Regions from separate parts of the Micromonospora sp. NPDC048986 genome, predicted to be linked through region 1. Evidence: riboswitches for the same ligand, from Rfam matches in the RefSeq annotation. Region 1 holds a riboswitch; each other region holds the start of a gene.

Region 1 (5,088 bases):
AGCCGGTGGCCGGGAACCAGATCTGCCGGTTCCAGATCACGTAGTAGATGCCGAGCCGGTCGGCGTTACGGATGAGGAACGCGGCAACGTTGTTGCCGTACGTCCGGGTGTCGTTGTTGTGCCACGGGGAGAATCCGCTCTTCTGCAGCGACCAGTCGCAGGCGCGCCCCTTGGGGTGCTCCCACGGCCCGCCGGGGCGGTAGCAGCCGACGAACCGGTTGAAGCCGGCCGCCTTGACCTCCTTGTACGCGTGCAGCGTGCGCGGCGTGATGCAGCCGGACGTGGTGGGGTCATTCTCGCTGCACGACTGGGGCTTCCAGTCACCGTCGGCGGTGCGACCCGGGCCGATCTTCGCGACCTTGGAGGTGGCGTCCACCAGGCCGCCGGTGAAGCCCTTGCCGCCGACGAGGGAGAGCGCCTTGTCGGCCTCGCTCTTGCGCTTCGCCATCAGGGCGGTCTGCTTCTGCTGCTCCCGGACCTCGGTGTCGAGGGCCAGCTTCGCCTGCTCGGCGCGGGCCTTCACCTCGTTGACCTCGGAGAGCTTCTTCTCGTTGACCATGTTCATCTCGTCGAGCATCCCGGCGCGTTGGACGAACGAGTCGGGAGCCTCGCTCTCCAGCAGCATCGCGACCGCGCCGATCCGGCCGGTCCGGTACGCCTGGGCGGCGATCTGCCCGACCTGCGGGGCCAGGGCGTCCAGGTCGGCCTTGGCGCGGTTGACCTCCGCCGCCAACTCGCCCTGCCGCTTCTTGGACTTGTCCAGCTTGGACTTTGCGGCGGAGTAGTCGCGGTTGGCCTGCTCGATGACGTCGTTGAGCAGCTTGGGCTCGCCGTCCTCCTCGTGCCCGGACGGTGTGGGGTTCGTCGGGGCGGCGTGCGCCGGGAGCGGCCCGGCGAGCACTGTCAGTGCGGCGATCACGGCCACCACGGGTGTCAACCAGCGGCGTAGGGGTGCCGTCACAATGTTCCCTTCCGTCGACCGCCGACCGGGTTAGCTGACGGGTTCGGGGCGGAAGTGGCCCCTACCGCTGACGCGGATTCACCCCAGGCACCTGGGTCCCCGGCTCGCCGGTTGGCGATTGGGCGGTGGCACCGCAGGCGCCGCTTCGCGCCTTCATCGGTAACCGGCAGCGAGGTTACCCGAGAGTCGACCGCCTGAGCTACGCCTGGATGCCGACCAAAAGCGTCATTTCGCCATAGCGTTGAGTGACCAGTGACGCGGTTCTCAGGGTGGATGCCCGATCTGGTCACGCTGAGGAGTGTCACCATGTCGTATCCGTGCTCCTGTTCGGCTCCGGCCACCGGTCGGTGGCCTCGGATGGGGGTGCGGTCCGCGTCCGGTCCGGCTCGTCGGAGCCGGCCGTTCGCGGTGAGCTGAGTGCGGCCAGTGCCTCGCTGCGGTCCGGCTTGGGCCGGGGCGCGGGAGCGTCGGTGGACGCCACGGCAGCGCTGCGCCCGGCGGCGGTCACCACAGCGGCCAGCCCGGTGGTCAGCGGCACGGCGGCGATCAGACCGAGGGTGGCGACAGCGCTGCGGACGATCTCCTGCGCGAGGAACTCACTGGTGAGAATCTGCCCGATCGGCCGCGCGTCGGCGGTGAGCAGGAGCAGCAGGGGCAGTGACGCGCCCGCGTACGCCAGCACGATGGTGTTGACAGTGGAGGCGATGTGCGCGCGGCCGACCCGGGTGGCGGCACGGTACAGCTGCAACCGGGTCAGCCCGGGGTTGGCGTTCGCCAGCTCGGTGACGGTGGCCGCCTGGGTGACAGTCACGTCGTCGAGCACCCCGAGCGAGCCGATGATGATTCCGGCGAGCAGCAGACCGTGCAGGTCCACGTCGCCCTGGAACATCGACAGGGTGGTGGCGTCTTCGCTGCCGAACCCGGTGAGGTGGGTCGCGGCGGTGGCGATGGTGGCGAGCACGCCGGTCAGCACCAGGCTGCCCAGGGTGCCGAGCACCGCGACCGAGGTCTGCGCGGTGACCCCGTGGGTCAGATAGAGCACCACGAACATGATCAGGGCCGCCCCGACCACCGCCACCAGCAGTGGTGACCTGCCCGCGCTGATGCCCGGCAGCACGAAGGTGAGCAGGATGGCGAAGCTGGCGGCCAGCCCGGCGAGCGCTGCCAGACCTCGCCACCGCCCGAACGCGACGATCGCGGCCGCGAAGACCACCGCCAGCCACACCATCGGGGTGCCGCGTTGGTGCTCGGCGATGTTCCAGTTGCTGGTGGTGGGATCAACCGGATCGGCCAGCTGGACCAGGACGACCTCGTCGCCGACCTCGACCCGGGGTGCGCCGGGCCCGTCGGGCACCGGAGTCCGTACCTGCTGGCCGGCGGTCGGACCGTCGTCGACCCGGACGTCGACGGTGCCGCACCGTCCGTCGCCCACCCTCGGTGTGCCCTCCGGAACCGACGGCACCGGCGGGCACGGCTCGCTCACCACCCGGGTGACGGTGCCGGGGTAGCGCGGCACGTCCGCACCACCATCGGTCTGCGGTGACCCGCCGCGCGGCCAGAGCAGCACCGCGGCCAGCACTGTGGCGACGAAGAGGGGTACCACAGTCACGACGAGGATCCGTCGCACCCGTGGTGGGGCGGGCGGAGCGGGGTGAGTGTGGTCGGCGGCCAAGGCGAGTCTCCCAACGGTCCGGTGCGGGATACGGGTCAGCGGGCCGGGCGGTTCACAGTTGCTGTGGAAACGCGGCGGACGGCGGGGCGGATCGCTGCCTGACGACCGCCTGATCACGGACGGTCAGTGCTCGGCCCGGTCGGCCGGGGGCGACGCCATGACGTGGCGCCGCCGGTGCCCGACTGTGCAGCGGCATTCGGAGAGCCATCGTGGGAGATGCTAGCCAGCCCTCCCGGGGGTCGCAGGTCGTGGCGGAGTGTCGGGTGGCCGAACCGCTCGCGCGGCGGTCTCCGGGGCGGCATGTTGGAGCCATGCCCGCTCCGACACCGCCCGATCCTGACCGACCGCGACGCGCCGAACCCATGCCCGACGACAAGCACTCCGGGCACGACCAGCACGACAAGCACGCCGGACACGATCCGGCGATGTTCCGCCGCCGGTTCTGGGTCTGCCTGGTGTTGACCGTCCCGGTGGTGCTGACGAGTCATCTCGTGTCGGGTCAGCTGGGCCTGGCCGGGGACGACGGCGTCCCCGGCCAGGACTGGGTGGGGCCGGTGCTCGGCTCGGTGGTGTTCTGGTGGGGCGGTTGGCCGTTCCTGGTCGGTGCGGTACGGGAGGTCCGGGACCGGGCGCCCGGGATGATGCTGCTGGTCGCGATGGCGATCACCGTTGCGTACGCCGCGTCCCTGGCGACCAGCGTCGGGGCCTTCGACCTGGACTTCTGGTGGGAGTTGGCCGCGCTGGTCACCATCATGCTGCTCGGGCACTGGCAGGAGATGAAGGCCATCGGGCAGGCCCGGGGAGCCCTGACGGCGCTGGCCGCGCTGTTGCCGGACGAGGCCGAACGGGTGACGGCGGACGGGCGGATCGAGGCGGTGCCGGTGACGGGTCTGCGGATCGGCGACGTGGTGCTGGTCCGACCGGGAGGTCGGGTGCCGGCGGACGGCCAGGTCGTCGAGGGCGCCGCCGAGCTGGACGAGTCGATGATCACCGGGGAGTCGCGGCCGGTCGCCAGGTCGACGGGCGACCGGGTGGTGGCCGGCACCGTCGCCACCGACTCGGCCGTCCGGGTGCGCGTCGAGGCGCTGGGTGAGCAGACCGCCCTCGCCGGCATCCAGCGCATGGTCGCGCAGGCCCAGGCTTCCGGTGGACGGGCCCAACTGTTGGCCGACCGGTTCGCCGCGGCGCTGTTCTACCTGGCCACCGGCACCGCCGTGCTGACGGTGCTGGTCTGGACCGCGCTCGGCCAGCCGGACGAGGCGGTGGTCCGTGCGGTCACCGTCCTGGTGATCGCCTGCCCGCACGCGCTGGGTCTCGCCATCCCGCTGGTCGTGGCGCTCTCCACAGCGCTCGCCGCGCGGTCCGGCATTCTGGTCAAGGACCGGTTGGCACTGGAGCGGATGCGGACCGTCGGCGCGGTGCTCTTCGACAAGACCGGCACGCTGACCAGGGGCGAGCACGGCGTGACCGACCTGGTGACGGCGTCCGGCGTCGAGCGGGACGAGGTGCTGCGGATCGCGGCCGGTGTCGAGTCGGAGAGCGAACATCCGCTGGCCCGGGCGATAGTGGCGGCGGTCGGGAGCGCCGGCCCGGCCCGGGCCGCCGGGTTCCGGTCGCTGCCGGGCCGGGGTGTGCAGGCGACGATCGACGGTACGCAGTACGCGGTGGGCGGGCCGGCGCTGCTGCGCGAGCGGGGCCTTCCGGTCCCGGCAGAGCTGGAGGCCGCGACCGGGCGGTGGTCGGCGCGGGGTGCCGCGGTGTTGCACCTGGTGCGGCTGCCGGATGCCGTGCTCGGTGCGTTCGCGTTGACTGACGAGGTGCGTCCGGAGGCCCGGCGTGCCGTCGACGAGCTGCGTGCCGAGGGTGTCCGCACCATCGCCATGATCACTGGTGACGCCCGGTCGGTGGCCGAGGCGGTCGCCGCCGACCTCGGTTTCCGACCTGGCGTCGACGAGGTCTTCGCCGAGGTGTTGCCGGCGGAGAAGGACGACCGGGTGGCCGAGCTTCAGCGGCGGGGGTTGGTGGTGGCGATGGTCGGTGACGGGGTGAACGACGCGCCGGCGCTGGCCCGGGCGGACGTGGGCATCGCGATCGGCGCGGGCACCGATGTGGCGATCGAGTCCGCCGGGGTGGTGCTGGCATCCTCGGACCCGCGCGGGGTGGGGGCAGTGCTCCGGCTGTCCCGGGCGTCGTACCGGAAGATGCGACAGAACCTGGCCTGGGCGGCCGGGTACAACGTGGTGGCGCTGCCGCTGGCCGCCGGGGTGCTGGCCTGGTCCGGCGTGGCGTTGAGCCCGGCGCTGGCCGCGGTGCTGATGTCGGCGTCCACCATCGTGGTGGCGCTCAACGCGCAGTTGCTGCGCAGGGTCCGCCTCGGCGCTGCGCCGGACTGAGCGCGGTCAGCCGCGCTTCATGAGCCGACCGACCGCCGCCATCATCTCGGTGGCCATCTCGT
Region 2 (5,088 bases), 480 kb from region 1:
CAACCCTCCAGCATCGACGTCCGACTCGACCGGCTGTTCCGGGTCTTCAACAACCACCTCTACACCCACATCGATCCGGCAATGCAGCAGGACGACCTGACCTCGGCGGTCGAGGTCCCCGACGGCGAGCCGTTCGTGCTGCACCCGGGGGAGTTCGTGCTCGCCTCGACGCTGGAGGTCATCTCGCTGGGTGACCAGCTCGCCGGCCGGCTGGAGGGCAAGAGCTCCCTGGGCCGGCTCGGCCTGCTCACGCACTCCACAGCCGGTTTCATCGACCCGGGCTTCTCCGGTCACGTGACGCTGGAACTCTCCAACGTGGCGAACCTGCCGATCACCCTGTGGCCGGGCATGAAGATCGGGCAGCTCTGCATCTTCCGACTCTCCTCGCCGGCCGAGCACCCGTACGGCTCGGTGGTCTACGGCTCGCGCTACCAGGGCCAGCGGGGGCCGACACCCAGCCGCGCCTGGCAGCACTGGCGCACCTGGCCAACCCGCTAGGACCACGACGACGAGGGCCCGCCGCGACAGTTCGCGACGGGCCCTTCGATCGTCCGGAGTCAGCCGGGACGGCCGTAGCTGTGGATCGGACCGTCGTCGACCTTCTTCATCTTGACCGGCTGACCGGCCTGCGAGGCGTGCACCACCCAGCCGCCGCCGACGTACATGCCGACGTGGTGGATGTCGCTGTAGTAGAAGACCAGGTCGCCGGGGCGCAGGTCGCCCTTGCTGACGTTCTTGGTGACCCGGCTCTGCGCGGCGGCGTTGTGCGGCAGTGACACGCCGGCCTTCGCCCAGGCGGCCAGCATCAGCCCGGAGCAGTCGTACGAGTTCGGTCCCTCGGCACCCCAGACGTAGGGCTTGCCGATCTGCGCGCAGGCGAACTTGACAGCGGTGCCCGCGGCGCCGCCTGGGTAGCTACCCGGGCAGGGCGCCGGACGCAGCGGACCGCCGCCACCGTTGCCGTACACCTTGAGGCGCAGCTTCTGCAGGCGGTCGATCTCCTCGTTGATCTGCTTCTTCTTCGCCGCCAGCTGAGCCTCGGTGCGGGTCAGCTGGGCCACCATCTCGTCCAGCGGGGCCTTCTGCGCGGCCAACTGGTCGCGCAGGTCGGCCACCTGGCGCACGTCCTTCTGCTGGTTGTGCGCGAAGCGGTCGAGCATTTCGAGCTGGCCGACCACCTCGCTGGGCGACCGGCTGCCCAGCACCGCGTTGACGGTCGAGACGTTCTCACCCTTGTAGGCGCGTACGGCAAGGGCACTGACCTTGTCCATCGCGGCGTCGACCTGGCGCTCAAGCGGAGTGATCCGGGCGGCCAGGGCGTCTGCCTGCTTGCGCTTCGCGGCGAGGTCGGTGCGGGTGGCGTTGTGCCGTTCAATGATCGGTTCGAGCTTGTTCCAGTCGGCGTCGATCTGGCGCTCGATCTCGGCGACGGACGGGTCGGCGTGGGCCGCCGTGGCACTGCCGGTCAGGACGACGGCGATGCCCGCCAGCGCGGCGAGAGCGGTGGTGAAGCGGGACCAGCGTGGGCGCGGCACTATCGGCGTCGGGCCGGCTGACGCCGACCGCTCGGACGACGGCCGCGGGGCATGGAGTGCCACCGGGGTCTCGTACTCCTTCTTCCTGACCGCCTACCGGGTTAGCTGACGGGTTCGGGCGGGAAGTCGGCGCCCTACCGCAGTGGCTGCGGATTCACCCCGAGGGACCTGGGTCCCCGGTTCGCTCGGAAACGACTCGGCGGTGTCGGTCCGTTACCGCCCGGGCTGGGCGGAGCTGCTGTCGGCCCGACGAATGACCAGAGTAGAGACGCCTGTTACCAATCCGCAACCCGTGCGGCAGTGACACTCCGTACCGATTGGACGAGGTCACCGACAGTGTGTGAAGAATTCTTTCCCTCTGCTTCGATAGATGGAAAGGTATTGACGCGACCTCCCGGACGGCGCGATGGTGACCTGACCTCACTCCGCGAGAATCTAGGGGGTTCGATGCACCATCCAACCCTGTCGACCGGCTGGCGCGCACTGCTCGCCGCCACTGTGGTAGCCGCCGCGACCACGGTGCCACTCTCCGTCGGCCCGGCCGCAGCCGCGCCCACCACCGACCGCCAGCAGCAGTACGCCGCAGCGGCCAGCGAGTACGGCGTGCCGGCCGTCGTGCTGCTCGGCGTCTCGTACCTGGAGTCCCGTTGGGACACCAACGCCGGCACACCGAGCACCAGTGGCGGCTACGGCCCGATGCACCTGACCGACGCGCGGCACGTGGCCGCCCTCCCCGGGCGCGGCCACCACGACGCCGGTGCCGAGGACCCGCGCGGCGACGACTCCCGTCCCGCACTGGTGCCCGCGCCCCGACCGGTCGAGGCACCCGCGCCGTCCACCGCCGCGTTGCAGACCGTCGACGCCGCCGCCACGCTGACCGGCGCCACCCCCGAGGCACTGCGCACCGACGCGGGTCTCAACATCCGGGGCGGGGCCGCGCTGCTGAGCGCGTACCAGAGGGATCTGGGCGCACCGGTCGGCGCGGACACCGACCCGGCGGCCTGGTACGGCGCGGTGGCCCGCTACTCCGGCGCGGACAGCGCCGACGCCGCCGCGGCCTTCGCCGACGAGGTCTTCACCACCATCGGCGCGGGCGAAGCCCGGGTGACCGACGACGGCCAGCGGGTCAGCCTGCCGGCCCGCGCGGTGCGGCCCGAGCGTTCCTGGTTGGACCGACTGGGCCTGCGCCGCCTGGCCCGCCCGGACGGGGTGGAGTGCCCGCGCACCATCTCGTGTGAGTGGATCCCGGCGCCCTACGAGGCGTTCGGCGACGGTGACTACGGCAACCACGACCTCTCCGACCGGCCCGCACGGCAGAAGATCGAGTACATAGTCATCCACGACACCGAGGCGAGTTGGGCCACCACCCTGCAACTCGTCCAGGATCCGACCTACGTGAGCTGGCACTACTCGCTGCGTTCGGTCGACGGGCACATCGCCCAGCACGTGAAGACCAAGGATGTCGCTTGGCACGCCGGCAACTGGTACGTCAACGCGAAGTCGATCGGGTTGGAACACGAGGGCTTCGCGGCGCAGGGCACCTGGTACACCGAGGCGATGTACCGGACGTCGGCGAAGCTGGTCCGGCACCTGGCGTTGCGGTACGGCATTCCGCTGGACCGCCAGCACATCATCGGCCACGACAACGTGCCCGGCACCATTCCCTCGACAGTGCGGGGGATGCACTGGGATCCGGGCCCGTACTGGGACTGGACGCACTACTTCGACCTGCTGCACGCGCCTCGACTGGACACCGGCACCCCGGCCACCGGGCTGGTCCGGATCGACCCGGACTACGCCACCAACCAGCCGGCGTTCACCGACTGCGTCACCGCCGGCGTGCCCTGCGCGCCACGCGGCTCCTCGGCCGTGGTGCTGCGCAGCGCGCCGTCAGCGGACGCGCCGCTGGTGAACGACATCGCGCTGCGCCCGGACGGCAGCCCGAACACGATGTCCGTGTCCGACCACGGGGCCCGGGCGTCCGCCGGGCAGACGTACGCGTTGGCCGGGCGGCAGGGCGACTGGACGGCGATCTGGTACCTCGGGCAGCGGGCCTGGTTCCACAACCCGGCGTCCGCGCCGACCGCCAGCTGGACAGTCGGCGTGGTGGCCACGCCGAAGCCCGGCCGGACCACCGTTCCGGTCTACGGACGGGCGTACCCGGAGCAGTCCGCGTACCCGGAAGGGGTGCCCTACCAGGCGATCTCGCCGCTCCAGTACACCCTGGCCGCCGGGCAGCGGTACGCCGTCGGCGCGGTGCTGGCCGGCGAGTACTACCGGGCCAGCACGTTCGACGGCTCATCACCCGGCGACTGGACGGTGATCCGCGGCAAGAACCGGTACGCGCAGATCCAGTTCGGCCACCGGATCATGTACGTCGACCTCGCCGACGTGCAGCTGTTGCCGTCTCCGGTGGGCGCTCCCCGCTGACAACCACGACGGCCCCCGGTCGGTGACCGGGGGCCGTCGTGTGGCGCGAGGTGGATCAGCCGGGTCTGCGGAACCCGGCGACAGGCATGGTGTTGATGCTGGACACCTGCACCGGCTTGCCGGCACGTGGCGCGTGCACCATCTGGTTGTTACCCAGATACAGCCCGACATGACTCAGGCCGGAGAAGAAGAAGACCAGGTCACCGGGGCGGGCATCGCCCCGCGAAATGGCCTTGCCCTCGTTCCACTGGTCACCGGTGTGGTGGGTGAGGTAGATCCCGGCCGCCTTGTAGGCGTACTGGGTCAGCCCCGAGCAGTCGAACGAGTTCGGGCCGGTGGCACCCCAGACGTACGGCTTGCCGACCTTGCCACAGGCGGTCCGGATCGCGGTGCGGGCCGCCGCACTGACCACCCCGTTGATGGTCGGGCAGGCCGCCGTCTTGACAGTGGTCTTGGGCATCGACGCCTCGAGTTGCTTGATCTCGGCGTCGATCTGCTTCTTCTTGGCCGCCAGATCATTCTGCTGCTTGGTCTGGGTGACGATCAGCGCGTCCAGCTTCTGCTTCTCGCCGTCGTACTTGGCCCGCACGGCCAGCACGCCCTCGACCTCCTTGCGCTCCTGCGAAGCGAGCCGGTCGAGGATGGTGAGCTGCTCGGTGAGCGTGTCCGGCTTGGCGCTGACCAGCAGCGCGCCGATGTCGTGCGACGGGCCCGAGATGTAGTAACGGGAGGCGAGGTCGCCAACCCGGTTGAGCGCCAGCTCGCTCTGCAGCGCCAGCGGCTCGATCTTCTTCTGCAGGTTCGCCGACTTCTGCCGGTTGACCTTCAGCTGCGCCCGGACCTTGTTGTACTGCTCGATGGTGGGCTCCAACTGCTCCCACTTCTTGTCGATCTGAGCCTCGATCTCGTCGACCGTGGGCGCGGCGTGTGCCGGCGCGGTCAGCAGACCGGCGCCGACAGCCGCCGCGGCGACCAGGATCAGCACCCGGTGCGCGACGCGACGCAGGCCACCAGAGCGAGCAGACGCATTCAGGTCGTGACGATGAGGGGGCATGGTTGCCACCGGCACCGACTCCTTTGCAACCGACCGCCGGGCGCCTCGCGTGAGGGAAGGGCCGAGGCA
Region 3 (5,088 bases), on a different contig from region 1:
GCGACGAGAACGCCGTGACGCTCGTCGTCGACTGGCGCGCACCGGCCGCCGCCGCCTTCTACCAGGCCACTCCGGCGCAGCCGCTGGACGTGGTGCGGCGCCGCACCATCCAGTCCCGCGCCGAGCGGGTCACCCGGATCGAGGATGACCTGCTGGACCCGACGGCCGCTCCGGAGGGGATGACCGTCGTCGGTGACGGCGCGTTGCTGGCCACCCTGTCCAAGGCCACCGGCCGGGGCATGCGCGACATCGTGGCGACCATTCAACGGGAGCAGGACGAGGCGATCCGCTCGCCCGGCTCCGGGGTGACCATCGTCGCGGGCGGCCCCGGCACCGGCAAGACCGCTGTCGCCCTGCACCGGGCCGCGTTCCTGCTCTACTCCGACCGCAGCCGCTACGCCGGCGGCGGCATCCTGGTGGTCGGACCCTCGTCGGTCTTCGTCGAGTACATCGGCTCCGTGCTGCCGTCGCTCGGTGAGGACACCGCGACCCTGCACTCGCTGGGCACCCTCTTTCCGGGGATGACCGCCACCCGGCCCGACCCGCCCGAGGTGGCGGCGGTGAAGGGCTCGCTGCGGATGCGCCGGGTGCTGGAGCGGGCGGCCCGCGACGCGGTGCCGGACGGCCCGGGTGAGCTGCGGTTGCTCTACCGGGGCACACTGCTGCGGTTGGACCGGACCGCGTTGGACCGGATCCGGGACCGCGCGCTGCAACGTGGCGCACGACGCAACGAGGTGCGCCGCGCCGGTTTCGACGGGGTGTTCGCCGCGCTCTGGACGCAGGCCCGTGAGCTGAGCAGCGGTCGACTGCCGGAGCAACCGGCCTTCGAGGCAGAGATCGCCGAGCGGTCGGAGTTTCGGGAGTTCCTCAAGGCGTGGTGGCCTCGGCTGCACCCCCGGCACGTGCTCGGCTGGCTCGCGCAGCCGGACCGGCTGCGCCGGTACGCCGGGGGGATCCTCTCCTCGGCGGAGATCCGGCTGCTCAACGCCGCGTACCGGAACCTGGACTCGGCCGGGCTGACAATCGCCGACGTGGCGTTGCTGGACGAGTTGGACGCGCTGCTCGGTAAGCCCGCGCAGCCGGCCCGCGCGCGACGCGATCCGTTCCAGCTCGCCGGCGGCGTCCGTGAGCTGAGCACCCTCGGTGAACGGCAGCGGGCGGCCCGCGCGGCGGCCCGGGAGCGCCCGGAGGACTACCGGGAGTACGCGCACGTGGTGGTGGACGAGGCGCAGGACGTCTCGCCGATGCAGTGGCGGATGATCGGTCGGCGCGGCCGGCTGGCCTCCTGGACGGTGGTGGGCGACCCCGCCCAGACCGCGTGGACCGGCGATCCGGAGGAGCTGGCCCGAGCCCGCGACCAGGCGCTGGGCCGGCGCAAGCGGCACGACTTCACGCTCACCACCAACTACCGCAACTCGTCGGAGATCTTCGCGGTGGCGGCGGCGGAGATCCGTCGGCTCTACCCGGACCTGCCGCTGCCGACCGCCGTCCGCTCCACCGGGGTCGAGCCGGTGGAGCTGGTGGTGCCCGCGACGGGGTTGGAGACCGCGACAGTGGAGGCCGCCGCCGGCCTGCTGGCCGAGGTGGAGGGCACGGTCGGCGTGATCACGCCGGTCCCCCGCCGGGACGAGGTCGCCGGGTGGTTGGGCGCGCTCGGCGCGCCGAGGTTGCAGGTGGTGACCAGCCTGGAGGCCAAGGGCATGGAGTACGACGGGGTGGTGCTGGTCGCCCCGAGCGAGATCCGGGCGGATCCGGGGGCCGGGGTACGCACCCTGTACGTGGCGCTCTCCCGGGCCACTCAGCGGCTCACCACCATCGACCCGACCGGCTGACGTGTGCGGACTGCCGCCAGGGAAGATCCTGGGCATACACTTGCACACATAGCGATGTGAGCATACATTTGACCGGGTCCCGGCCAGCGGCGGAAGGTGGTTCTCGTGGGCGCAGGTCATGACCACCACCATGGGTCCGTCGCCAATGCCGCACACCAGCACCGAGGTCGACTCTGGGCGGCATTCGGCCTGCTCGCCACCCTGATGGTGGTCGAAGCGGTGGTCGCCCTGCACACCGGCTCGCTCGCCCTGCTCTCCGACGCCGGGCACATGTTCACCGACGTGCTCGGCATCGGAATGGCGCTCGCCGCCATCACGGCGACCCGGCGGGCCACCGGCGACCCGCAGCGCACCTTCGGGCTCTACCGGCTCGAGGTGCTCGCCGCGCTGGCCAACGCCGTCCTGCTCTCCGGCGTCGCGATCTACGTGGTGATCGAGGCGATCCGCCGTTTCGGTGACCCGCACCAGGTCATCGCCGGCCCGATGCTCGCGGTGGCAGTGCTCGGCCTGCTCGCCAACATCGCCGCCTTCGCGCTGCTGCGCGCCGGGGCCCGCGAGAGCATCAACCTCCAGGGCGCCTACCTGGAGGTGCTCGGCGACCTGCTCGGCTCGCTCGGCGTCATCGGCGCGGCGCTGCTCATCACCGTCACCGACTGGTGGTGGGCCGACCCCCTGGTCGCGGTCGCCATCGGCGTGTTCATCCTGCCGCGCACCTGGCGGCTGGCCCGCGCCGCCATCCGCATCCTGGTGCAGGCCGCCCCGGAGCACCTCCAGGTGACGGCCGTGCACGACCGGCTCGCCGCCGTCCCCGGGGTCGTCGAGGTCCACGACCTGCACGTCTGGACGCTCACCTCGGGCATGGAGGTGGCCTCCGCCCACCTGACCATGGCACCCGGCGCGGAGGTCGGCGCGGTGCTCACCGCGGCGCGTACGGCCCTGCACGACGATTTCCGCATCGAGCACGCGACGTTGCAGATAGAGCCCGGCGCCGCCTCTGGAGCCTGTGGCTCCATCGAATGGTGACGGAGCCGTAATTTTCCGTGGTGACGCACGCACCGTCCGTCACATTGGCTGCACCGGCCCCACCGGCACCGGTAGGCTCGGTCCCGGCCTCCACCAGGCGGCGCCCTCCCGGCGCCGGTGGCGGTCGCCGCCTAATCGCCCAGCTGGGCGAACCGGGGAACCATGTTCCTGGGGTGCATCCGCGTCAGCGGTAGGGATCTTCCGTCCCGAACCCGTCAGCTAACCCGGTCGGCGGCTGACGGAAGGACATGCGCAGTGGCACCAGCACGACCACCCGCCGCCCGACTGGCGGCCCTGATCGTCGCGATGTTCGCCCTCGGCGTCGCGCTTCCGGCCGGCACCGCCTCGGCCGCTCCCCCGACCGGCCTACGGGCCGCCGCACCCGACTCCGACGAGGAGGGCGGCACCCCGGCGTTGCGCGCCCAACTCGAGGCGGCCAGCAAGGGCTACCTGGACGCGAAGCGCGCCCTGGACACCTCAGTGCAACGGCAGCAGCAGCTGGCCACCCAACTGAAGACCATCGAGGTCGAGATCGACCAGCGCAACGGCAAGGTCGGCGAGATCGCCGAAGTGGCCTACCGCACCGGCCGGCTCGGTGCGATGTCGGCGCTGCTCAACAGCAACACCCCCGAAGGCTTCATGGACCGGGCGGCCGCGCTGGACGCGGTGGCGGCCAACGAGGACCGGGTGCTGCGCGACCTGCTGAACAGCAAGGACAAGGCCAATCGCACCCGAGTCGCCCTGGACGGCGAGATCAACGAACAGCGCAAGCAGGTCGCGGTGATGGCCAAGCGCAAGGAGCAGGCCGAACGGGCCCTGACCGTGGCCACCACACCCAGACCGCAGACCACCGGCGACGCCGGCTCCAACCGGGGCACCTCCAACGCCAACGCGACGGCCGCGCCGCGCAACTCCGACGGCTCCTGGCCCTCCGAGTCGTGCAGCGTCAACGATCCCACCCCGGCCAGCGGCTGCATCACCCCCCGCACCCTGCACGCGCTCAACCAGGCCAAGGCCGCGGGGTTCACCCGGTACGTCTCGTGCCACCGCCCCAGCGGCTCCGGTGAACACCCGAAGGGCCGGGCCTGCGACTTCGCGGCGCAGAAGGGCGGCTTCGGCGGGAACGCCACCGGCGGCGACAAGACCTACGGCAACAACCTGGCCGCGTACTTCATCCGCAACGCGGACCGGCTCGCCGTGCTCTACGTGATCTGGTACCGGCAGATCTGGCTGCCCAGCAGCGGGTGGAAGTCGTACAGCGGGGCGCACGGGACCCCGTCGACCGACCACACCAACCACGTCCACCTGTCGGTCTACTAACCCAGCCGTCGTGATGCCTGTGAGTCATCGTGATGACTCACAGGCATCACGTGCGTCCGGGGGCCGGGCTACGTCGCCGGGCGTACCCCTGATGTCGTCGCTCGTCGGACGACCCGGCCGCGGTCCGCGGGCAGCATCGCGGTATGCCTCGGATCCGACCCACCACCCGCAAGGCGCTGCTCACCCTGCACCTCGTCACCTCGCTCGGCTGGCTCGGCGCCGACCTGGTGCTGCTCACCCTCGGCATCGCCGTGCAGCGGGGTGCCGACCCGGCGGTGGTCTATCCGGTCACGGCCCTGGTCGGCACGGTGCTGTTCGCGCCGCTGAGCGTCCTGGTCTGGCTGATCGGAGTCGCCAGCTCGCTGCTCACCCCGTGGGGCCTGCTGCGCCACCGCTGGGTGCTGGTCAAGCTCGTGCTCACCACCGTGATGGTCGGGCTGGTGCTGTTCCTGCTCACCCCGAACCTGCGCCACGCCGGAGCGGTCGGCGCCGCCCTGCCGGCACGCGATCGCGCCGACCTGGTCATCGCGCCGGCGGTGTCGACCAGCCTGATGATCATCGCGACGGTGCTGTCCACCTACAAGCCGTGGGGTCGACGTCCCGCCGCCCGACCGGCCCGCACAACCCGTGATCGCGCCGCAACCACGATCTAGGCTCCTCTTCCGCTGCACGCCGCCAGCAGGTCAAGGCCGTAGCGCCAAGCGCAAGTAGCCTGCCCTGCCCCGCAAGTGGCCTGCCCGGCCCCGCGAGTGGCCTGCCCGGCCCCGCGATCTTGCACTTAGTGTCCCGACACATGGGGCATTCCGCTGATATCTACAACCGAAACTGCAAGATCGACGCAGCGGGGCGGGGCGGGGTGGGCGGGGGCGGGGTGGGCGGGGCGGGTCAGGTGGGCGGGGGGTTGCTGGTGCGG

What was found. Region 1 has a riboswitch for cyclic di-AMP ahead of AB0B94_RS01300 (hypothetical protein). Riboswitches for the same ligand answer to the same signal wherever they lie in the genome.
Region 2: linked by a shared signal. The riboswitch ahead of AB0B94_RS03585 (NlpC/P60 family protein) and the one ahead of AB0B94_RS01300 (hypothetical protein) in region 1 are both predicted to bind cyclic di-AMP.
Region 3: linked by a shared signal. The riboswitch ahead of AB0B94_RS18500 (hypothetical protein) and the one ahead of AB0B94_RS01300 (hypothetical protein) in region 1 are both predicted to bind cyclic di-AMP.

Annotation. Positions count from the first base shown of each region.
Region 1 is NZ_JBEZFJ010000001.1:281,982-287,069, reverse strand. It holds gene AB0B94_RS01300 (hypothetical protein) at 1-961, opposite strand, end outside; cyclic di-AMP (ydaO/yuaA leader) riboswitch at 966-1,096, opposite strand; gene AB0B94_RS01295 (YibE/F family protein) at 1,263-2,633, opposite strand; gene AB0B94_RS01290 (copper-translocating P-type ATPase) at 2,996-5,026, shown strand; gene AB0B94_RS01285 (metal-sensitive transcriptional regulator) at 5,033-5,088, opposite strand, start outside.
Region 2 is NZ_JBEZFJ010000001.1:764,989-770,076, forward strand. It holds gene dcd (dCTP deaminase) at 1-498, shown strand, start outside; gene AB0B94_RS03585 (NlpC/P60 family protein) at 558-1,598, opposite strand; cyclic di-AMP (ydaO/yuaA leader) riboswitch at 1,612-1,747, opposite strand; gene AB0B94_RS03590 (peptidoglycan recognition family protein) at 1,983-3,965, shown strand; gene AB0B94_RS03595 (NlpC/P60 family protein) at 4,021-5,034, opposite strand.
Region 3 is NZ_JBEZFJ010000008.1:224,349-229,436, reverse strand. It holds gene AB0B94_RS18510 (AAA family ATPase) at 1-1,832, shown strand, start outside; gene AB0B94_RS18505 (cation diffusion facilitator family transporter) at 1,938-2,855, shown strand; cyclic di-AMP (ydaO/yuaA leader) riboswitch at 2,974-3,105, shown strand; gene AB0B94_RS18500 (hypothetical protein) at 3,162-4,175, shown strand; gene AB0B94_RS18495 (hypothetical protein) at 4,319-4,828, shown strand; gene AB0B94_RS18490 (SRPBCC family protein) at 5,061-5,088, opposite strand, start outside.